Regions from separate parts of the Mesorhizobium sp. XAP4 genome, predicted to be linked through region 1. Evidence: riboswitches for the same ligand, from Rfam matches in the RefSeq annotation. Region 1 holds a riboswitch; each other region holds the start of a gene.
The links. Region 1 has a riboswitch for cobalamin ahead of P3C39_RS26275 (ABC transporter ATP-binding protein). Riboswitches for the same ligand answer to the same signal wherever they lie in the genome.
Positions count from the first base shown of each region.

Region 2: another riboswitch for cobalamin. It lies ahead of P3C39_RS04995 (CbtB domain-containing protein); the one in region 1 lies ahead of P3C39_RS26275 (ABC transporter ATP-binding protein).
Region 3: another riboswitch for cobalamin. It lies ahead of P3C39_RS13220 (aromatic ring-hydroxylating dioxygenase subunit alpha); the one in region 1 lies ahead of P3C39_RS26275 (ABC transporter ATP-binding protein).

Region 1 is NZ_JARIXW010000007.1:6,076-13,838, reverse strand. Features, by position in the region: gene P3C39_RS26305 (phosphatase PAP2/dual specificity phosphatase family protein) at 1-234, shown strand, start outside; gene P3C39_RS26300 (hypothetical protein) at 231-674, shown strand; gene P3C39_RS26295 (lysophospholipid acyltransferase family protein) at 671-1,333, shown strand; gene P3C39_RS26290 (phosphatidate cytidylyltransferase) at 1,333-2,268, shown strand; gene P3C39_RS26285 (iron ABC transporter permease) at 2,294-3,280, opposite strand; gene P3C39_RS26280 (ABC transporter substrate-binding protein) at 3,310-4,257, opposite strand; gene P3C39_RS26275 (ABC transporter ATP-binding protein) at 4,307-5,095, opposite strand; cobalamin riboswitch at 5,260-5,467, opposite strand; gene P3C39_RS26270 (AraC family transcriptional regulator) at 5,703-6,536, shown strand; gene P3C39_RS26265 (alanine racemase) at 6,542-7,681, opposite strand; gene P3C39_RS26260 (D-arabinono-1,4-lactone oxidase) at 7,681-7,763, opposite strand, start outside.
Region 2 is NZ_JARIXW010000001.1:995,571-1,003,333, reverse strand. Features, by position in the region: gene cobD (threonine-phosphate decarboxylase CobD) at 1-928, opposite strand, end outside; gene cbiB (adenosylcobinamide-phosphate synthase CbiB) at 927-1,898, shown strand; gene cobO (cob(I)yrinic acid a,c-diamide adenosyltransferase) at 1,935-2,549, opposite strand; gene cobU (bifunctional adenosylcobinamide kinase/adenosylcobinamide-phosphate guanylyltransferase) at 2,551-3,066, opposite strand; gene P3C39_RS05000 (CbtA family protein) at 3,059-3,829, opposite strand; gene P3C39_RS04995 (CbtB domain-containing protein) at 3,845-4,024, opposite strand; cobalamin riboswitch at 4,060-4,256, opposite strand; gene P3C39_RS04990 (MFS transporter) at 4,322-5,521, opposite strand; gene P3C39_RS04985 (DUF1624 domain-containing protein) at 5,745-6,743, shown strand; gene P3C39_RS04980 (isoprenylcysteine carboxylmethyltransferase family protein) at 6,740-7,216, shown strand; gene P3C39_RS04975 (MerR family DNA-binding transcriptional regulator) at 7,302-7,688, opposite strand.
Region 3 is NZ_JARIXW010000002.1:875,711-883,473, reverse strand. Features, by position in the region: gene P3C39_RS13250 (carbohydrate ABC transporter permease) at 1-500, shown strand, start outside; gene P3C39_RS13245 (alpha-glucosidase) at 505-2,169, shown strand; gene ugpC (sn-glycerol-3-phosphate ABC transporter ATP-binding protein UgpC) at 2,194-3,306, shown strand; gene P3C39_RS13235 (DUF680 domain-containing protein) at 3,385-3,630, opposite strand; gene P3C39_RS13230 (DUF680 domain-containing protein) at 3,700-3,900, opposite strand; gene P3C39_RS13225 (DUF680 domain-containing protein) at 3,980-4,177, opposite strand; cobalamin riboswitch at 4,688-4,890, shown strand; gene P3C39_RS13220 (aromatic ring-hydroxylating dioxygenase subunit alpha) at 5,005-6,252, shown strand; gene P3C39_RS13215 (hybrid-cluster NAD(P)-dependent oxidoreductase) at 6,278-7,378, shown strand; gene P3C39_RS13210 (PqqD family protein) at 7,548-7,763, shown strand, end outside.

The sequences.
Region 1 (7,763 bases):
TTGCCGCCGCCACTGGCGATACGGCAACAGGCAGCCGGCGCGCTGGAGAATGCACGCCGCGACGGCACCGTCCTGGTGTGCTGCGCGCTCGGCTTCCAGCGCAGCGCCGGCGTCGTCGCCGAATGGCTGGTGGCGACCGGCAGGGCCGGGACGCCGACGCTCGCCCGCGAGATGCTCGCGGCCGCCGGCCGGCCGGTCCACCTTGCAGAGGCCACTGGGCGGGCGGCGTCATGACAGGCAATACCTATCAGGACCGCACCGACCGCTTCGCCGGCATGCTGATGCGACAGGCCGCGTGGCCGGCCGCAATCGTGCTGGCCGCAAATGTCCTTGCGCCTCTAGCCGCGTCGGCGCGCGGTGCCTTCGAGACCTTGCCCGCGGCCATCGCTTTGTCGATCGCCGCCGCGAGCGCGGTTGCGGTGCTGGCGCTGTCGGCATTGCTGGCATTCGACGCGCTGCTGTTCCGACTGATGGCGAGCCATGACGACGAAGCTTCCGGCGGTGCCGCGGTAGATGACATGTTGGCGCGCATGCGCCTGAAACCGGCTCCGTTCGCGACACGCTTGCTCGATGACCGCATGGCCGGCACAAGCCGCTTGCTGTTCAAGCAGCGCGCTGCCCTGGCTCTGTTCGCCGCAGCGCTTCTGGCGGCAGGGTTTTGGGCGCCGCGATGAACAAGCTTTCGCTCAAGACCTTCACCTTGCTGCAGACGGTAACCTCCGTCGGCCTGTCGGCTCTGGCCCGGATGGTGACCGGGGTGCGGCCGATCTGGAACGGCAGCCTGCCCTCCGAGCGGCAGCGCATCTATTTCGCCAATCACACCAGCCATGGCGACTTCATCCTTTTGTCGGCCTGTCTCAGCGAAAGGGAGCGCGCGATCACCCATGCTGTTGCCGCAGGCGAATATTGGGGGAAGTCGCGGCTGCGCCGCTTCATCGCGCAGGACATGTTGTCGTCCGTGCTCATCAACCGGCAATGGACGAGACCTGAGGAAAACCCCATCGAGATCATGCTGTCGGTTCTCGACCAAGGGCACTCGCTTATCCTGTTTCCCGAGGGCACCCGCAACATGACAGACGAGCCGCTGCTGGCGTTCCGCTCCGGGCTCTACAATCTGTCGACGGCGCGGCCTGAGGTCGAGCTGATCCCGTGCTGGATCGAGAACATGTCGCGCGTGCTGCCCAAGGGCCAGTTCCTGCCGGTGCCGCTGCTGTGCCGCGTCGTTTTCGGCGCGCCTGTCGCGGTTGGCCCGGGCGAAGAACGCCGCGCCTTTCTCGAGCGCGCCCACGCCGCGCTTCTGGCGCTCAACCCGCGTCCCGAGCGAGACGATTGATGCGCCACGAGATCTCCATCCTGATCATCGGCCTGCTGGCGGTTTTGACCACCGCCAGCATCGTCGCCACCATCCTTTCGGCGCGAGCGCCGAAGCCGCTGAGCTCGACGCTTGTCAATCTCACGCAGCGCATCAACGCCTGGTGGGTGATGGTGGCGCTGATGACGGTCGCCTTCTTCTTCGGCCGTTACGGGATGACCATCCTGTTTGCGCTGATTTCCTTCGCCGCGCTGCGCGAATTCGTGACGCTGACGCATACGCGCCGCAGCGACCATTGGGTGCTGCTCGGCATGTTCGGCATCATCATCCCGTTTCAGTACTGGCTGGTGTGGACCGCCTGGTATGGGCTCTTCGTCATCTTCATTCCGGTCTACTGCTTCCTCTTGATGCCGGCCATCACGGCGCTGCATGGCGACACCGAACGCTTCCTCGAGCGGATCGCCGCGCAGCAATGGGCGGTGATGATCTCGGTCTATTGCGTCAGCCACGTCCCCGCCCTGCTGACACTCGACGTGCCAGGCTTCGAAGGCCGCACCTTGCTGCTGATCGCCTTCCTGATCATCGTCGTGCAAGGCAGCGACGTGCTGCAGTACATCTTCGGCAAGCTGTTTGGTAAACACCGGTTTTCGCCGAACGTCTCGCCGTCGAAAACCTGGGAAGGGCTGATCGGCGGATTGGTGTCGGCGAGCCTGCTCGGCGCGCTGTTGTCGTTCGTGACGCCCTTCTCGCCGCTGCAGGCGGCAGCCGTGGCTTTCGTCGCCTGCTCGATGGGATTCCTAGGCGGGCTGGTCGCCTCGGCCATCAAGCGCGACCAGGGCGTCAAGGACTGGGGCCATCTCATCGAAGGCCATGGCGGCATGATGGACCGCACCGACAGCCTGGTCTTCGCCGCCCCGGTGTTCTTCCACATCGTGCGCTATTTCTGGACCGTGTGATCCGGCGACCGGTTGCCAAACGCGCTCAAAGCCGGTTGCGGATCAGCATGGTGACGACGAAGAACGCACCGACCGAGCTGGTGATGATGCCGATCGGCAGTTCCTGCGGCGGCAGCAGCGTTCGGGCCAGAAGATCGCTGGCCAGCAAAAGCACCGCGCCGAAGACGGCGCAGCTGGCAACCAGGCGCAGATGCAAGGGGCCTGCCAGCGGCCGCGACAGATGCGGGATCATCAGCCCGACGAAGCCGATGACCCCGGCGACAGAGACCAGGATCGCCGTCGAGAAGGCGGCGACGAGAAACGTCATTCGGCGCATGCGCGCCACTGGCACGCCAAGGCTTTCGGCGGCGTTTTCGCCGGCCAGGAAGGCATCGAGCCGGCGGTGGTTCCACAGCGCGTAAGCCAGAATGGTGCCCGCACCCAGCGCGCCCAACCAGATATTGTCCCAGCGCGCCAGGCCAAGGCCGCCCATCGTCCAGAACAACACGGAGTGGGCGGCGCGCTGGTCGCCGGCAAAGACCAGGTAGTTGGTCAAGGCGGTGAACATGAAGGACACGGCAAGGCCGGCGAGGATCAGCCGCTCCGGCCCTTGGCCCCTCACCCGCGCGACCAGCAGCAGGACGACGCCGGCGGCCAATATGCCGCCGGTGAAGGCCGCGACCGGCAACGTCCAGATGCCAAAGCTGTCGCCGAAGACGGTGATGACGGAAACAGCACCGGCGGCGGCGCCCGACGACAGGCCGAACAGGAACGGATCGGCGAGATCGTTGCGGGTCACTGTCTGCAGCAGCGCGCCGACGACGCCGAGGCCCGCGCCGACGCAGATGGCCAGGATCGTGCGCGGCAGCCGCAGATCGACGACGATCTTGCCGACCGGCCCGGACACGTCGTGCCCGCCTAAGCCGATTGCGCGGCCAAGCGCTGCTACAACGTCGGCCAGCGGGATCAGCGTCGAGCCATAGGCGATCGACAGCAGAGCGAGAGCGGCGATCGCCGCCGCTCCCGCCAGCATGGCCAACGCAAATGCCGGATGGCGCAAGCTCAAAATGCTTCCGGGTGCATGGCCTTGGCGATCTTGTCGATCGCTTCGATGTTGGCGGGTCCAGGCGTCAGCTCGGCGTAGCGGAGGGCAACGAAGCGCTCGTTCTTGACCGCGTCGGTCTCCTTCATGGCCGGATGCGCCTTCAGGAAGTCGAGCAGCTTCCTGTAGCCGCCACCGTCCTGGTAATCGAGCAGGATGAGGAATTGCGGATTGCGCGACGCCACCGTTTCCCAATCCGTGTTGCCCCAGCTGGTGTCCATGTCAGCCATGATGTTGTCGCCGCCGGCGGCAGTGATCATGGCGCTGGGGATGGCGAACTTGCCTGCGGTGAACGGCTTGTCCTCGCCGGAATCGTAGAGGAACACCCGCGTGCCCTTGGCGCTGCCGACCTTGGCGGTGATGTCGGCGAGCTGCGCCTTCCAGCCAGAGACAAGCTTTTCCGCCTCTGTCTCCTTGCCGAAGATCTTGCCCAGCTTTTCGACGTCGCCGTAGAGCAGGTCCATCGAGGCGGCGGGGCGCCTCTTGTCGAGATGGACGCAGCTTTCCGCCAGAACCAGCGTCTTGATGCCGTGCGGGGCAAGCGTGTCGGGCGTCACCTCGCCACCCGGCTTCATGCCGTAGTACCAGCCGGCGAAGAAGAAATCCGGCTCCACGGCCACGAGGTTTTCGAGCGTCGGATATTTCGGCGCCAGCTCCGGGATCGAACCCTGCTCTGCCTTGAATTCGGGACCGACCTTGTACCATCCGGTGATGCCGGTCAGGCCGACGATTGACGGCTGCAATTTCAGCGCGAAAGCCATCTCGGCCATGTTCAGATCATGGATGACAGCGCGCTTCGGCGGCGCGTCGAAGGTCAGCGGCTTGCCGCAGCTGTCGACGGTTACCGGGAAGGCGAAGGCGGTCGAGGTCAGCAGCGAGACGGCAAGCGAAAAAGCGAGGCGTTTCACGGGTATGCTCCTTGTGGGTGGGATCGGGTCGACTATGGAACGGCTTCAATCACGACGGCGGCGCGGCACGGTTCGGAACCTCGAACACCGTCAACTCTCGATCCTCGGTCGGATGGCGCAGGCGCAGCACATCGATGCCGAAAATCTCGCGGATCAGCTGTTGGGCCAGCGCTTCGCGCGGTGCGGCGAGCGCTTGCAGGCGGGCATGATTCATCACCGCAACCCTGGTGGCGAAGGGTGCTACCAGCGCCAGATCGTGCAGCACCGCGATCACCGTCATCTCGAAGCCTGCCACGAGGTCGAGCAGTTCGCCGCGGGCGCGCGGGTCCAGATGGTTGGTCGGTTCGTCGAGGAACAGGATTTTGGGCTGCTGGGCGATGGCGCGCGCCAGTTGGGCGCGCTGGCGCTCGCCGCCCGACAGCGAGCCGACGGTGCGGCCAAGCAGCGGCAGCAGGCCGGTCCGGCGCAGCGCATTGACGACAATGTCGCGTTCCTCGCTCCTGCGCCTCAGTCCGGCGTGCGGGACCCGGCCAAGCTCGACATAATCGATCACCGCCAGCCGCGGATCGGGCTGGTCGGTCTGGCCGACAACGGCGATATGCAACGCCCGCTCGGCGGCCGAAATCCTGTCCAGCCCGCGTCCGCCAAGCTTCACCTCGCCGGAACTTGGCCGCAGCATGCCCGACAGCATGCGCAGCAGCGTCGTCTTGCCGGCGCCGTTGGGACCGATGATGGCAAGGCGATCGCCAGCGGCCACCGAGAAGCTGACCGCCTGGACCAGATTCCGCCCATTCGCCATGGCACAGAGGTCATGGGCTTCGAGAAGCGCTGCGCTCATCGGCTGCAGCCCGCCGGATTGCGGGGACGGCAAAGCGTGCGCATGGTGATGCGATGATCGATGGAGCCGTCCAACTTTCCGTCACTTTCCAAAACTGGCGACGGAAGGAAGCTGGCGAACCGGCCGACAAGGCCGGGATTCGCGTTTCCTCCCGGCACACCCCGTCCGGTCAACTCAGTGATGGCAGGTCTCCTGGCTCGCGGGTCGTTGCGCCATCCTGCCTTCCCAGCCTTGCCGGCCAGTGGCATTCACGGATTTTGCTCGCCGCTTACAGTTGCGGGGGCAGCCACGGCCTCGACCTGAACAGGCCTCACCGTGTTCCCTTTTCACCCCTCGCCTTTCGGCTCGGGGACCATCACCACTTCAGCGTAGATTTCCACCAAACGCTTCGCAATGGATTTCTCGGACGAAGTGGTGGGCCAGCTAAGGGAAACAGGCATTGCACGCTCATTTTATGTAATAACATAACATTCTTAGGAGATGACGCGGCCCGCTGTCAAGCGAAAGCCCATGGGATCGGCGCAGATTGCACGGAATGCGCAATTTCGATCAAACTGGCCGCGCCAGGAAACGCCAAGATGATCCGGCCAATGCGAAAAGGAGCCCCATGAACCCGACCGAGAAAGCGCTGTGGTTCGTCGAGAGCCATCTGCCGGAGGCGATCTCGCTTGACGATGTCGCGCAAAGCAGCGGCGTGTCGCGTTTTCATGTGACGCGCGCCTTCGGCGCCGCAACCGGCCGCTCGGTGATGGGTTACATGCGCTCACGCCGGCTGACCGAGGCGGCGCGCAAGCTGGCCGGCGGAGCGCCCGACATCCTCGTCGTCGCGCTCGACGCCGGCTACAACTCGCATGAGGCGTTCACCCGTGCCTTCCGCGATCAGTTCGGCACCACGCCGGAACTGGTGCGCGCGCAAGGCTCGACCAACAACCTCGACCTCGTGGAGCCGATCCTGATGGACCAGTCCCTCCTCACCAATCTCGAACCACCGCGCTTCGAGACCAGCCGGCCGTTCCTGATCGCCGGCCTCGGCGAACGCTACAGCTGTGAAACCAGCGCCGGGATTCCGATGCAGTGGCAGCGTTTTGCACCCTTTATCGGCAACATCCCCGGCGAGATCTCAGGCGTTTTCTACGGCGTGTGCCTTAATGGCGACGACGCGGGCAATTTCGACTATGTCGTCGGCGTCGAAGTGTCCGGCTTTGCGGATCTGCCGAAGGACTTCTATCGGGTGCGGGTGCCGGCGCAGAAATATGCGGTGTTCTCGCACCGCGAGCACATCTCATCCATCCGCCGGACGATCAACACGATCTGGAACAGCTGGCTGCCCGCCTCCGGTCACGAAATCGCGGATGCACCGGAATTCGAGCGCTATGGACCGGAGTTCGATGCCCACAGCGGCAATGGCGGCCTGGAGATCTGGGTACCGGTGAAGGCGTAGCTCGATCACGCCATCGGCAGCGCCGGCCAGCGATCGATGACCTTTCCGCCGGAAAACACGGCGATCGACCCGAATTGCTGCAGCACGGCCTCGCTCTGCGTCGGCCTTAGAAACGCGTAGTCGCCTGGCCTTGCGGTCGCATCGGCGGGCAAGCCCATGAATTGCTGGTTGGAGGACAGGCCGAGCAGGCCGTTCGTCTTCATGCCTTGGGGGAAGACCGGCTCGGCCATCCACTTGCCGCCATAGAGATAGCAGCCCTTGCGCGGAAACCGGCCGAGCGCCTGCAGCAGGCGGGTGACGGCCGGCGGGCCAGGCAGCATCGGCTCGACCACTTTCAGGATCGGCGTGGCGATGAAAGCCGCCGGCTGGAAGCCGTCGAGGCCTGGCGTATCGAAGTCGCTGGGCAGCACGAAGGCCGAGCCCATCGACACTTCATTGGCCGCGCCGCCACGATGAAGCAGCGCGGTCTTGCTGCCGCCGATGTTGAGGATACGGCGCTGGTCGGCGCCGAGACAGGCGACGAACGCCGCAGCCTGCGCCGACGCCTCCGCCAATGCCTTTGCCGGTCCGCCGAAAAGGCCGGGAATGAGCGGTGCATGCGCCTCGTAGGCCATGACGCCTTCGCAATGCAGCCGGGCCGGCAACGCGCTCAACGCCTTCGACAAGGCCGCGGGATCAGCAAAGCCGCCGCGATGCAGCCCGACATCGATCTCGAAAGCGATGCGCAGGCCGATGCCGAGTTCGTCAGCGAGAGCACCGTATTCCGCCAGTCTCTCCTCGCTGTCGATCAGCCAGCAGACACGCGACCAGTCGGCATCACCCTTCACCAGCGCAGCCCTTGCCGCACCGATCGGCATCGGCTTGCCGTAGAGCAGATCGGCATCCGGAAACGCCTTCAGCACCGCCTCGCTGATCGGCGGGTGGAAGGTCATGAAGCGCTCATGGCGAAGCGCCTTGCCTATATGCGCAAGCAGCGGCAGGCAGGCGAGCGATTTGTCGACCAGCCGCACGGCCAGGCCGGGATCCAGCCTCCTTTTTACCAGGGCAATGTTTCCGTCCAGCCGATCGCGGTCGAGCAGCAGGCAGGGTCGGAAGATGCCGGCGGTCTTCAGCGCATCCGAGAGGGTGGAAAAATAGGTGCTCATCATTCGATGCCGAACAGGCCGGCCATGTAGGGCGACACGAAGCGGTTTTCCGGATCGATGTCGCGGCGCGCCGCCATGGCAT
Region 2 (7,763 bases), on a different contig from region 1:
CGGCAAAATGGCGAAGCAGGATGCCGCGCTCGCCGAGCGCTGCAAACAAATCGGCGGCATTGGTCAGACTGAGGAAACGATACAGTGTGGTTCCGCCCGCAACAGGAGCGCCGAAGCGGCCGAAAAGCGCATCGAGACGCGCCGATTCACCGGCCAACGACGCCCGCATCACGTCCTGCCACCCGATGTCGGCAAGCGCGCGGATGCCATATTCCAGCGCCGGGCCGGCGACGGCCCATGGTCCGAACTGCGTATCCAGCCGGTCGACCGTCGCAGTATCGGAAAGTGCAAAGCCGAGCCGCAGCCCGGCCAGGCCGAAGAACTTGCCGAACGAGCGCAGCACGACGAGGCCGCCCTGACCGACATCGCCCGCGAGGCTGTGCTGACGCGGGCCGACATCCATGAACGCCTCGTCGACGACCAGCAGTCCGCCCTTGGCGCGCAATCCGGCGGCCAGAGCCAGCAACCGGTCGCGCTCTATGACACGTCCATCCGGATTGTTCGGATTGACGATGATGACGAGGTCGGCGTCAGCCAACGCTTCGAAATTATCGACCTCCGCCGCCTGGTGCCCGGCGATCGCGGCAGCGCGGGCATGTTCGGCGTAGGTCGGACCCAGCACCAGCGCCTTGCCGGGCGAAATGAGCGACGCAACGCGCGGCAACAGGATCTGTGTGCCCGGCGCCGCCACGACGTTGGCTGGCGACGGCGCGCCGTAAGTACTGGCCGCGATCTCTGTCAGGTCGCGTGTGCGCGCGGCTTCCGGCAACCGCGACAGCGAGGTGGCGGGCAGGTCGAAAAGCGGGTAGGAGTGCGGATTGATACCGGTCGAGAGGTCGACGAAAGGCAGCAGGGCGTTGGGGAAAAGCACCCTCGCGCGGCCAAGACTTCCACCATGGTCCACAACCGCCCCATTAAGAAGCTTCATGTCAGTCCTGATCGCTTTCCTGTCATTGGTCGTCGAATTCGCCCTCGGTTACCCCGACTGGCTGTTTCGCGCCATCGGCCATCCGGTGACGTGGTTCGGCAGGCTGATATCCTTTCTCGACCGCAGGCTCAACCGCGCCACTGATCCCGACGCGCTGCGTCGCAAGCGCGGTGTCCAGGCGCTGCTGGTCATCGTGCTGGTGCCGGCGGTGATCGGCCTCAGCGTACAGATCCTGTTCTGGTTCGTTCCCATGGGCCTGGTCATCACGGCCCTTCTGGCAACGTCGCTGCTGTCGCAGAGGAGCCTCTATGAGCATGTCGAGGCGGTGGCTGACGCCCTCGACACCGGCGGCCTTGCTTTGGCCCGCCTTGCCGTTTCGCGGATCGTCGGTCGCGACCCTGAAACGCTCGACCGGGCCGGTGTCTGCCGCGCGGCGATCGAGAGCCTGGCCGAGAATTTTTCCGACGGCATCGTCGCCCCTGCCTTCTGGACCGGCGTCGGCGGCCTGGCCGGCGGCGCCGCCTACAAGGCCGCCAACACCGCCGATTCGATGATCGGCCACCGCACCCCGCGCCACGAGGCGTTCGGCTGGGCGGCGGCGCGCTTTGACGATTGGATCAACCTGCCGGCGTCGCGGCTGACGGCGCTTCTGATCGTGCTGGCGGCATTCTTCGTCAAAGGCGCTGATGCGAAAAAAGCCTGGCATGCGGTGCGGCGCGACGCGAAAAAACATCGCTCGCCCAATGCCGGCTGGCCGGAAGCGGCGATGGCCGGTGCGCTCGGCCTGGCGCTCGCCGGGCCGCGCTTCTATGGCGGCGTGCTGGTCGACGACGTCTTCATGGGCGAAGGCGGCCGGCGCGAAGCCGACAGCCTCGACATCAGGCAGGCGCTGAAACTCTATCGCGTCGCCGACTATCTGCTGATCGCTCTGTTCGGGTTGGTTTCGGTCGTTGTCATCGTTGTGACCTAACCTCACCCTCCCCCGTCTGGGGAGGTTGAGGAACACTCAGAACTCGATCCCCTGCTGCGCTTTCACGCCGGCGGAAAAATGATGCTTGGTCACGCCCATTTCGGTGACGAGGTCTGCGGCCTCGACCAGCGCCGGCTTGGCGTTGCGGCCGGTGACAACGACATGCAGGCCCTCGCGCCGCGCTTTTAGCGCGCCAACCACTCTGTCGAGATCGAGATAGTCGTAGCGCAGCGCAATGTTCAATTCGTCGAGCACCAGCAGGCTGATCGACGGATCGGCCATCAGTTCGAGCACCTTGGCCCAGGCGGCTTCGGCGGCAGCGATGTCGCGCTTCAGATCCTGGGTTTCCCAGGTGAACCCCTCGCCCATCGCGTGCCACACGACACGGTCGCCGAAGGCGGCGAAGGCGTCCTTCTCGCCGGTGTGCCACTTGCCCTTGATGAACTGGACGACACCGACGCGCTTGCCGTAGCCGAGCATCCGCAGCGCCAGCCCGAAGGCGGCCGTGGTCTTGCCTTTGCCCGGGCCGGTGTTGACGATGAGCAATCCCTTCTCGACCGTCTTGCTCGCCACCTCGGCATCCTGCACCGCCTTGCGCTTGGCCATCTTGGCGCGGTGGCGCTCTTCGTCCTTATTGTCGATATCGGTCATATCATTTCACCTTGAGCGGCAGCCCCGCCACCATCAGCAGCACCGTATCGGCAATCGCCGCGACCTTCTGGTTGAGCCGGCCGGCGGCATCGCGAAAGCGGCGCGCCAGTGCATTGTCCGGCACGATGCCTTGGCCGACTTCATTGGACACCAAGAACCAGGGTCCGCGCGGCCGCGACAGCACCTCCGCCAATCGCCGGCATTCAAGGTCCAGATCGTGTTCGGCCAGCATATGGTTGGTCAGCCACAGCGTCAGGCAGTCGACAAGCACCGGCCGATCGTCCGGCAAGGCGGCAAGCGCGCCGGCGAGATCGAGCGGTGCGTCGATGGTCGTCCAGCCTTCGCCGCGCCGCGACCGGTGCAACGCGATGCGCTCACGCATCTCGTCATCATAGGCTTGCGCCGTGGCGATATAGGTCCAGGGCGGCGGCAAGGCGGTCGCCAAAATTTCGGCGTGCGCGCTCTTGCCGGAGCGCGCACCGCCGATGAGAAAGGTCAGTGTCTTGCGATCAGGCAAAGCTGTCGCGCAGGCTGGTCGCGGTGCCGGTGAAGCGACCGCGCACCACACCGACGACCGCTCCGAGCACCAGCCAGAACACCAGATTGGTCACGGTCACCGCCACCACGAACTGGTGATGCAGCCCTTCCGGAATCGCCGTCTCGTAACTGTCGGGCTGCGGTGCCCCGACAACATGCGGTGCGACGATCAAAAGGACGGCAAGGATCGCCAGCGGCAGCGACTTGCGGAACGCGATCAGGCCGAGACCGGCAGCGGTTGCCGCCACCGTTGCCCACCACCAGATCTGGCGCTGGGTGAGATCGGCGGCCGGCATGGCCGGCAGTTCCGGCGGCAGGCCGAGGCCCGGTGCCAGCGTGAACACGGCAAAGCCGGCCAGGCCCCAGAACACGCCCTGGCGCCAACCACCGATGCCGCCGGCGAATTCGGAAACCGCGACCAGGATCAACCCGAAGCCGATGCCGGTGACGATGTTGGCAAGCACGCTGAAGGCGAAACGCTCGAAACCGTCTGCCGGCGCCCAGCCCTCGTCTTCCGCCGCGGCAGTCGCTTCGGCAGGGGCCGGAGCGGCTGTGCTCATGGCATTGCTATCCGTTGCTGCCGGAGCGGCATGGTCATGGTGATGCCCGCCGCCCGCCTGTTCGTAAACTTCCGCCTTCAGGATCAGCGGCACGGTCGCATAGGCCTGCATGCAGGCAAGAACGACGCCGGCCACGAGCCCGGCGATCGCCGCGATGAACACGACGTTGCGAAACAGGTTCATGATGTCAGCCCCTCGTCAGTGGCAGGGAAATGCCATCGAATGGCGATAATCGTGAGCCGCATTGTGGACCGCATCGATATGCGAGAAGCCGACAAAGCCCATCACGAAAATGCCGAGCAGCGCGGCAAGCGCGAGCTGCATGAAGCGCGACTGCGAGGAGACGGAAGCGCCGAGGGAGACGGAAGCGGTAGTCATGTCTTGTCCTTTCGCCCTCCACCCGAGGGCATCGAAGTCAGTTTCCTGTCGCCGGCAGGTCTCCTGGCTCACGGATCAGCGTCCTTCCCCACCTTCCCGAAGAAAAATCTTCAGTGGCATATGGAGAGGACTACCGCACACAGTTGCGGGGGCAGCCACGGCATTGGGCGAAATCCGCCCTTACCGCATTCCCTCTTGGCTCCAAAATGGAACCGGCGACACCGGCGACTATAGGCAGAATCCTCGCGTCCGGCAAACCAAATTCCGCCGGCGACCGTTGCGAATGCGCCATGAAGGTCAAAGCGATTTCGGCAGATAGCGCCACGTCACGAAGCCGCAGACCGCCGCCAGCAGGCCAAGCGTGACGAACACCGAGCCCAGGCCGAAGAAGGCCAGCACCACCGAATAGACCAGCGGCGGCGTCAGCTCGGAAAAGTCGAGATAGGTGCGATAGACCGCCGCCATCTGCGATCTTTCATAGGAGCGCACCGAGCGCATGAAGGCGGTCGAGCCGAGCGCGTCGAGTGCAATGGTGAAGAAGGCGCCGCAGAGCAGGAAGGCGCCGGTGAGCAGCGGCACGGTTTCGCCGACGAAGCCCGCCGCCAGAAGCGCGACCGACATGGCGAAATAGGCAAATGTCATGGTCCTGCGGCCGCCAAAGCGCTTTCCCGCCTTGCCCCAGAAAATCGCCATGAACAAAAGCGCGTTGCCGGCCGAAACCAGCAGGCCGCCGGCCAGCTTGCCCTCACCCGTAATGACCATGAACAGCGGCCCATAGACGAAGAACGTCGTCCAGAAACAGGAGCGCCCAAACGCGATCAGCCAGGCCAGCCTGAGCCTGGGCTGGGCGATGAAGCGGCCGATATTGGCGAGCGGATTGGCTGGTCGCGTCTTGCCGGGACGGATCGACGGGTTGTCGCCGAGCCGGTAGGTCCAGAACAATGCCAGCAGCGCTAACGCGAACACGGCCACCGCGCCATGCGCGGCATAGACGCCGAAGCGCGTGTAGAGGAAGATGCCGAGCGTCGGCCCACCGGTCCAGGCCAGCATCGACCACGCCATGCGCAGCGATTCGGCCTGCATGAAGTCGGTCTTGCGGATGTGGTCCATGATGTAGAGGTTGAGCGTGATCGACAGCGCGCTGGCGCCCATCACCCGGCACAGCATGCCGGCCAGTTGCCCGGCAAGCGTGTCGGTGGCGAAGAACAGCGAGCCGATGGCCAGCAGGCAGGCGCCCGCCGTGTAGACCCAGCGCCGGGCGAAACGGCGGATCAGCATCGGCATGAACAATGTCACCGACAGGCCGAGCATCGCCACGACGGTGTAGAGGATCGAGACGATCTGCTCGTTGTGCAGGATCTCGTAAGCCTGGATCGGGATGACGCTCGACACCGTGGCGCGGGCGAAGGATTCGACCGCATAGAGCGAAGCGAAGGTGCGCGCGTCCGCGGCCTTGAGGGCCGGTAGCCAGATCGGATGGCGCACATGGGTGGACATTGCTTTCCCCGAAGCAGATTCACCGGGTCAAATCTGCCGTGGCGACCTCAGCGCCAATAAGAGGAAACCGACGTGCATCCGGCAAAAGCGAAGCCGGCCAAAGGCTTTCCGGCACTGGCACAATGCCGCGGCTGATCCGGCGTTATCGGCAGGGTTGCCGGTCTTCTTTTGTCCTGGGCAACCGTGATAGTCCTCCAGCGGGGCTGAATCAGAATGCGAGACCATGAGCATCCAAACGCCGACCGCACCCGTTCAGGATCGACCAAAGCGCATCGTCGCCATCGACATCGTGCGCGGCATCGCGCTGATCGCCATGGCAAGCTACCATTTCACCTGGGATCTGGAGTTCTTCGGCTACACCGATCCCGGCCTGACCGCCTTCGGCTGGTGGAAGATTTACGCGCGCTGCATCGCCTCGACCTTCCTGTTCCTGGTCGGCGTCAGCCTGTATCTCGCCCACGGCCGACAAATCCGCTGGAACGGCTTCTGGAAGCGGTTCGCCATGGTCGCCGGAGCCGCGATCGCGATTTCGGTCGTTACCCGCATCGCCACTCCGGACGGCTTCATCTTCTTCGGCATCTTGCACGAGATCGCGCTGGCCAGCCTGCTCGGTCTCGCCTTCCTGCGCCTGCCGGCGCTGCTGACGCTTGTCGTCGCCGCGCTCGTTATCGCCGCCCCCGTCTATCTGCGCTTCGAGGCCTTCGATCACCCATGGCTGTGGTGGGTCGGCCTGTCGGCGATCAATCCGCGCTCCAACGACTACGTTCCGCTGTTTCCGTGGTTCGGCGCCGTGCTTGCGGGCATCGCGGTGACGAAACTCGCCGCAGGTGCCGGCCTGCTTGCCAGGCTTGCCAATCTGGCGCCCGGTCGCTTGGCCAACCCGCTGGTCTTCATCGGCCGGCACAGCCTGGCTTTCTATTTGATCCACCAGCCGCTGCTGATCGGCTGCGTCTGGCTGTTCTCGCAGATCATGCCGGCGCAGGTCGAAACCCCGCAGGTGAATTTCCTCAAAACCTGTCAGCTGTCCTGCGAGCAGTCGCGCGACACCGAGTTCTGTACAAGCTACTGTGTCTGCATGCTCGATACGCTCGAGGGCGAGTCCACGCTTGATAGGCTCTACAACAACGATCAGACTGCGGAGTGGAAAGCGCATTTGTCCGATCTCGCCGGCATGTGCACCGCCAAGACCGACAGCAAGTTGATGGAGGGAGGGGCCGAATGACCGAGAACCAGCCGAAGCCGGGGCTCATACCGTGGCCGCCGCTGATCTACATCGCCGCCATCGCCGTCAGCATCGCACTGGGCCTGCTCTATCCCCTGCCCTGGATCGGCGACCTGCTGGGCGATATCCTGTTCGCGGCCGGCTGGGTGGCGCTGTTTGCCGTCGCCGCACTCTGGTTCACCGCGATCCGCACCATGATCCGGGCCAAGACCACGCTCAACCCCAACGCTGTACCCGATCACCTGGTCACCACGGGTCCCTTCGGCGTCACCCGCAATCCGATGTATCTGGCCAACACGCTGCTGTTGATCGGCGTCGCCTTTGTCTCGGGCATCGTGTGGTTCCTGCCGCTGGCGTTCATCGCCGCCTATGCCACGCAGAAGGTGGCGATCGAAGGCGAGGAAAAGGTGCTGGCAGCAAAATTCGGCAAGAAATACCGCGACTACGCCAAACGCGTGCGCCGCTGGATTTGAGCTGGCTTTCAAGCGGCCAATCTCCCCCCCTCGTGGGGGAGATGTCCGGCAGGAGAGAGGGGGCGCTGTCCCTCAAACTCTCTGCCTAGGTATTCACGCCAAGCTCCACCAGCCGCTCCACACAAGACTCCTCGGCCTGGTCGAGTTCAGCCAGCGTCTCCTCGAGGTCGCGGCGTTTCTGCCGGAGATCCTCGCGCTTTTCCTCGATGCGCTTGATCATCAGGTTGAGCTGGCCGACTTCGCCGGGCGGCTCCTTGTACATCTGGATGATTTCGCGAATCTCGTTGATCGAGAAGCCAAGCCTTTTGCCGCGCATGATCTGGCGAATGAGCTGCCGGTCGGAGGGGCGAAACAGCCGCGTGCGGCCGCGCCGCACCGGCTGCACCAGCCCTTCGTCCTCATAAAAGCGCAGCGTCCGCGTCGACACGTCGAACTCGCGGGTCAACTCGGTGATCGAATAATATTCTCGCATTGCCACTCCCACACGCCGAAACACCGGGGCGATCGCCATGGCGGCGTCACCCTTCTGTCCCGAACCAAAACCCAT
Region 3 (7,763 bases), on a different contig from region 1:
TGCAGATGTCGCTGATCCCGCTGTTGAAACTCTACAACGGCGTCGGCGCTTTCTTCGGCATGCCGTCGAAGACCTATCTCGGCATCTGGCTGGCGCATACCGGCTTCGGCCTGCCCTTCGCCATCTACCTGCTGCGCAGCTACATTGCCGGCCTGCCGCGCGAAATCATGGAATCGGCGCGCATCGACGGCGCCAGCGATTTCGAGATCTTCGTCAAGATCGTCTTGCCGCTGTCGTTTCCGGTGCTGGCTTCGTTTGCCATCTTCCAGTTCCTGTGGGTATGGAACGATCTGCTGGTGGCGATGGTTTTCCTCGGCACAGAGGCAGACCAGATCGTGCTGACCGCCAAGCTCAACGCGCTGTTGGGCTCACGCGGCGGCGACTGGGAGATTCTGACGACATCGGCTTTCGTGACCATCATCGTGCCGCTGATCGTGTTCTTCTCGCTGCAGCGCTATTTTGTCCGCGGGCTGCTTGCCGGCTCGGTGAAAGGAGGCTGAGACGATGCAATCCGCTTTGAAGGCCAGCTCGAAGCCTGACCTCGCCATCGATCGCGACTGGTGGCGGGGCGCGGTGATCTACCAGATTTATCCGCGCAGCTACCAGGACTCGAACGGCGACGGCATCGGTGACCTTAAGGGCATCATCGGGCGGCTACCCTACATCGCGGCACTCGGTGCGGACGCCATCTGGATTTCGCCGTTCTTCAAGTCGCCGATGAAGGATTTCGGCTATGACGTGTCGGATTACTGCGACGTCGATCCGATGTTCGGCACGCTGGCCGACTTCGACGCGCTGACCGCCGAGGCACACAGGCTGGGCTTGAAGGTGATGATCGACGAGGTGCTGTCGCACACCGCCGACAACCACCCATGGTTCAAGGAAAGCCGGTCGAGCCGCAGCAACCCGAAGGCCGACTGGTACGTCTGGGCAGACGCCAGGCCGGACGGCACGCCGCCCAACAACTGGCTGTCGATCTTCGGCGGCTCGGCCTGGCAATGGGACACCAGCCGCCAGCAATATTACATGCACAATTTTCTGGCCGAGCAGCCCGACCTCAACTTCCACAACCACGAGGTTCAGGACGCGTTGCTCGACGTCACCCGCTTCTGGCTGGAGCGCGGCGTCGATGGTTTCCGGCTCGACACCATCAATTTCTACTTCCACAGCCAGGGGTTGGAAAACAACCCGCCGCTGCCGCCGGAAGAGCGCAACGACCAGACCGCGCCGGCGGTCAACCCCTACAACTACCAGGACCATCTCTACGACAAGAGCCGGCCCGAGAATCTCGGCTTCCTCGAACGGTTCCGTGCCCTGCTCGATGAATATCCGGCAACGGCAGCGGTCGGCGAGGTCGGCGATTCGCAGCGTGGGCTTGAAGTGGTGGCCGCCTACACCGCCGGCGGCAAGCGCGTGCACATGTGCTACTCCTTCGATTTCCTGGCGCCGGAAAAGATCAGCGCGGGCAAGGTCCGCTCGGTGCTGGAATCCTTCGGCAAGGTCGCCAGCGATGGCTGGTCGTGCTGGGCCTTCTCCAACCACGATGTAATGCGCCCGGCCTCGCGCTGGGCCGCCAATGAGCCCGACCCGACCGCCTACCTGAAGGTCATCTCGGCGCTGCTGATGTCCTTGCGCGGTTCGGTCTGCATCTATCAGGGTGAGGAACTTGGGCTCGGCGAGGCCGACCTTCGGTTCGAGGATTTGCAGGATCCCTACGGCATCCGCTTCTGGCCTGAATTCAAGGGCCGCGACGGCTGCCGCACACCGATGGTGTGGGACGGCGGCGCCAAGAATGGCGGCTTCTCCCAGGCAAAACCCTGGCTGCCGGTGCCGGCCAAGCATTTGGCGCAAGCGGTCAATGTCCAGCAGGGCGACGAGGCTTCGCTGCTCGAGCACTACCGGCGCTTTCTTACCTTCCGGCGTGCCCATCCGGCGCTGGCCAAGGGCGACATCACCTTCATCGAAAGTGAGGGAGATACCGTCGCCTTCACGCGCCGCGCAGGCAACGAGCAGATCGTCTGCGTCTTCAATCTGGGAGCCGGGCGGGCCAAGGTTGACCTTGGCGGCCGATCGCTGCAACCTCTGCCCGGGCACGGATTTTCGGGGCAGGCGAGCAGCGGTTCCATCGAGCTTGGCGGCTACGGCGCCTGGTTCGGGCGTCTCGACTGAATTTCCAATCACTGGAGGAAACCAATGGCCGATGTCACGCTAAGACAAGTGAAGAAGTCCTACGGCAATCTGAACATTCTCCACGGCATCGACCTCGATATTAAGTCGGGCGAGTTCATCGTCTTCGTCGGCCCGTCGGGCTGCGGCAAGTCGACATTGCTGAGGTCGATCGCCGGGCTCGAGGAAATCACCTCCGGCGAACTCAGAATAGCCGGCGAAGTGGTGAACGACGTGCCGCCGTCGAAGCGGGGCATCGCCATGGTGTTCCAGTCCTACGCGCTGTACCCGCACATGACCGTCTACGACAACATGGCGTTCTCGATGAAGATCGGCAAAGAGAACAAGGCCGAGATCGACCGCCGCGTGCGCCAGGCCGCCGAGATCCTGCAGCTGACCAAATATCTCGACCGCCTGCCCAAGGCGATGTCGGGTGGCCAGCGCCAGCGCGTCGCCATCGGCCGCGCCATCGTGCGCAATCCGAAGGTGTTCCTGTTCGACGAGCCGCTTTCGAACCTCGACGCCGCGCTGCGCGTCGCCACCCGCATCGAGATCGCCAAGCTCAAGGAATCGATGCCCAACACGACCATGATCTACGTTACCCACGACCAGGTCGAGGCGATGACGCTGGCCGACCGCATCGTGGTGCTCAAGGACGGCCATATCGAGCAGGTCGGCACGCCGATGGACCTCTACAAGAAGCCCGGCAATCTGTTCGTTGCCCAGTTCATCGGCTCGCCGGCCATGAACATCCTGCCGGCGACCATCGAAAAGACCGGAAACCCGACCGTCGTCAGCCATGTCGGCGGACGCAAGGCGACCGTGCCGATTGCGACGCCGGCTTCGGCAAAGGGCGCTGCGGTGAGCTTTGGCGTGCGGCCGGAGGACCTGATCATCGCCAGCGGCGCGGACTATCTGTTCGAGGGGACGGTCGACTATGTCGAGCAACTCGGCGAGGTGCAGCTTGTCTATGTCGACATCGGCCGCGCCGATCTGCCGCTGGTGACCAAGCTGCCCGGCAATGTCGAGGTCAAGCGCGGCTCGACATTGCGGCTGAGCGCCAATGGCGAGGACCTGCATATCTTCGACGCGGATGGACGTTCTTTCGCGTTGCATGAAGTGGAAGCAAAGGCGGCTTAACCGCAATTACCGTGTCAGGCACAAAAAGAGCGGCGGGCCGGGCCCGCCGCTCTTTGACTTGGAGATCGACTTCGGTTGTTAGTTGTTGCCGAAGAGGTTGCGGTCGGCACCTTGCGGAGCAGACTTCTGGGTGGTGTCACCCGACGAGTTCAGCAGCTTGTAAACCGGCGAACCGGTGTTGCGTACCGAAGAGGTGCGCGTGCTGTCGACCGAAGTCGTGGCGGCAGGCTGATTGGCACCATTGGAGCCAAAGTTGTCGCTGCCGGCGAAGGCACTGCCGGTGATGGCCAGAACGGCGGCGGCAGCAATAAGGATCTTGTTCATTTTAGTCTCCTGAATTCTGGATTTCGCCAGGACGGCAGACACAGCTGCCGTCGGTTGCGAAATTGGTTGTTAGCGACCGAAGAGGTTACGGTCGCTGCCCTGAGCGGGCGTCTGGGCAGCCGGTTCCGAGGTCTTGGTGGAAGCCGTGTACGACTGGTCCACAGCGGCGGCAGGCTGGTTGGGGCCGTTCGAACCGTAGTTGTCGCTGCCCGCGAAAGCGCTGCCGGTGATGGCCAGAACGGCGGCGGCAGCAATGAGGATCTTGTTCATCTTGAATACTCCTGAATGTCTGGATTTCGCCAGGGCGGCGGGCGAGCCCGCCGTCGACCGGGAAACTGGGAATCGGCTGTTAGTTGTTGCCGAAGAGGTTGCGGTCAGCACCCTGGGCAGGCGCCTGAGCAGCCGGTTCCGACTTCTTGGTCGAAGCGGTGTACGAGCTGTCGACAGCAGTGGCTGCCGCGGCGTTGGAACCGTAGTGGTCGCTACCAGCGAAGGCGCTGCCGGAAATGGCCAGAAGGGCTGCGGCAGTGAGAATGATCTTTTTCATTTTTGGTACTCCAGTATCGTCTTTTTTCCGTCCGTCTAGCGGCGTGTCTTGGAAATGAAATCGCGTCGTTCGGACAGCCCCGATGTGGGAGGGCAAGGTCGTCTTTTCCAATCACGAAGTTGTTCCGTGTGGACCATGAATCCACACCTTGAAATTGTGCCAATGGAATCTAGGGATGCATTTTTCTTCTTCATATCAGTGTGTTAGGTGTAGCCACCTGATGGATCACTGACTGTTTCAGAGGCCCAGCGTTCACACCGTCCTGCACGCACCGTCAACAGAAACGAACCGTTCGGTTCGATTTTAGGGCGAGCTAATAGTCACTTTTCGAAACCATTAACCTTTTTTGATCCCCGCGAAGGGTCGGATTCGGGAAGATCGCAGCCGGCAAATGGCCGCCCGGGAGGTGAGATCTCGGCCCGCGACGATCTGCAGTAGCGTTTCGCATGCCGTGTCGCGCCGCATGGATACGATGTCGTTTTCATGCCGACGGCGCGCCCGCGATCGTGGTTAGATCATACCATCTCAGGTGCCGCTTCGTGACGACGAGGCGGAGAATTGGGAAGCCGGTCAGAATCCGGCGCTGCCCCCGCAACGGTGGTGGAGTTCAAGTCGCAACGGGAGACCACTGGGCAACCGCCTGGGAAGGTGTCGCGATGGTCCGCAAGGACAACTCCAGAGCCCGGAAACCAGCCCGAGATTTTTAGACTCGACTGATCGCGGTGGGCGGTCAAGAGGTGGATAGCGCATGTCCGGCACACAGCCGGCCTGCGTTTCAATCCTTCCTCCGTCACCACCAGTTCAGTCCTTAGGAACGAGGACAGGACATGGATATCCGCAACGACATGCTGAGGCTCCTGAAGGGGCGCCGGCAAGGCTTTTCGCTGGAGCAGCCCTTCTACACCGATCCGGACTACTTCAAGCTCGACATGGAGCTGATCTGGTATCGCGACTGGCTGTTCATCGGCCATGATTGCGAACTGCCGAAGCCGGGCAGCTACATCACCGTGCAGGTCGGCGATTATCCGGTCGTCCTTGTCCGCGACCAGCACGGCAAGATCAACGCCTTCCACAATTCCTGCCGCCATCGCGGCAGCCGCGTGTGCAACACGGAGAAGGGTACCGCGGCAAAGCTCGTCTGCCCGTATCATCAGTGGACCTACGAGCTGGACGGCCGCCTGCTGTTTGCCCGCCAGATGGCCGACGGTTTCGACAAGAGTGATTTCGGCCTGAAGCCGGTCGCTTGCGAGAGCGTCGGCGGCTACTTCTTCATCTGCCTGGCCAAGGAACCGGCAGATTTCGCGCCGATGCGGGCGATGATCGAACCCTATCTTTTGCCGCACCGGCTGCGTGAAGCAAAGATCGCCTTCGAGAGCACGATCGTCGAGAAGGGCAACTGGAAGCTGGTCTGGGAAAACAACCGCGAGTGCTACCACTGCGCCGCCAATCATCCCGAGTTGTGCAAGACCTTCCCCGAGGCTCCAACCATAACCGGCGTCCATGGCGCCGACAGCGACCCTGAAATGGTCGCACACTGGGCCAAATGCGAGGCATCAGGCTTGCCGAGCAAATTCCGCATCGATCCGGCAGGGCAGTACCGCGCCACCCGCGCGCCGCTGCTGCGCGATGCCGTCAGCTACACCATGACGGGAAAACGGGCGGTCCAGAAGAACTTGTCCGACAGCGTTTCAACCGACCGCATCGGCTCCTTGCTGCTCTATCACTATCCGACGACCTGGAACCATATCCTCGGCGACCACGCCGTTACCTTCCGCGTGCTGCCGATCAGTGCCACGGAAACCGCGGTGACAACGAAATGGCTCGTCCACAAGGATGCGGTCGAAGGCGTCGACTACGACCTCGCTGAGCTCACCCATGTCTGGACCGAGACCAACGACCAGGACCGCCGCATCGTCGAGGAAAACGCCTTCGGCATCCTGTCGCCGGCCTATGAACCAGGCCCCTATTCGGAGCTGCATGAGGGCGGCGTGATCCAGTTCGTCGAGTGGTACGCGTCGTTCATCGGGCCGCGCCTTGCCGAAGGCGGCCGGCCGGCCCTGCGCAGCGTCGCCTAGCCCAGGGGATAAGAGGATGAATGCGATGACGGACCTTGGCCTCTATCGCCATCTCGACCAGATGACGCCCTGGAACGACAGGCTGCAGGTGCTGGAAGTGATCGGCGTCAGCGACGAAGCGCCTGACGTGAAGACCTTCACCTTCCGCTCCGACAACCAGACCTGGTTTCGCTACAAACCGGGGCAGTTCGTGACTCTGGAATTGCCGACATCGGACGGGCCGCTGATGCGCACCTACACGCTGTCGTCCTCGCCGTCGCGGCCGTTCTCGATCGCGGTGACGGTCAAGGCGCAGGCGGGCAGCACCGGTACGCGCTGGATGTTCGACCATCTGACGCCCGGTTCGCACGTCAAGGCCTATGGGCCGACCGGCGACTTCTCGCTGCACAGCCACCCGGCCGCCAAATACCTGTTCATTTCGGCCGGTTCCGGCGTGACGCCGATGATGTCGATGCTGCGCTGGCTGAACGACTGCGCGCCATGGACCGATGTCGGCTTCGTCAACTGCGCGCGCCGCCCGGAAGAGATCATTTTCCGCAAGGAGCTCGAACTGCTCGGCAGCCGCATGCCTGGGCTGTCGCTCGGCTTCATGATCGAGGAGCGGTCGAGCCGCGAGGGCTGGTTCGGCCATATGGGCCGCATCGACGCGATCCGGCTGCCATTGCTGGCGCCCGATTTCCGCGAGCGCGAGATTTTCTGCTGCGGCCCCGATCCTTTCATGCGCGCCGTGCGCGGCATGCTGGACGCAGCCGGCTTCGACATGGCGAAATACCATCAGGAAAGCTTTGCCGCGCCTGCCGTGGAGGAGATCCCGGCGCCGTTCTCGCCGCCGGCGGACGACGGCGCCGCTGCCACCGTGGAGGCCGTGACACCGATCCGGTTCTCGCATTCCGATGTCGATGCCGAATGCGTCGCCGGCCAGACCGTGCTGCAGACGGCACGCGCCTCGGGGGTGCGGATTCCCGCCGCCTGCGAGTTCGGCCTGTGCGGCACCTGCAAGGTGAGGAAGGTCGCGGGCGACGTCGAGATGAGCCACAATGGCGGCATCCTCGATCACGAAATCGAGGACGGCTTTATCCTCGCCTGTTGCTCGAAGCCGCTTTCGGCGCTTGAAATCGAGGCGTGACCGGCAGGCACGGTCAGAGACTGTCCATGCCCGCGCGGCCTGCAGCTGCGCTCGCCCGGGCCTAAGCCATCTTGCCAAAAACCCTGCAAATGGTTAGACGCCTGCAACGGTGGGGTTGACCGTAGGGCCCGAAGATCATCTCCGCGGCCTGCTTCGGCGGGGAGCAAACATGCGACAATCCGGCGTATATGCCATTGCCAGCAAGGATATCGTCTTTGAATCCTTCGATGGCGAAGCCGTCGTTCTCGACCTGACCACCGGTAAATATTTCGGCTTCTCTGATTCAGGCAGCAGGCTTTGGGATGCACTGTCGTCCGGCGTGCCTGCCTCCGAACTGGTCGGCGCCGCGACCGGAATTGGCGCCCTCGATGCCGCCGCGATTGAC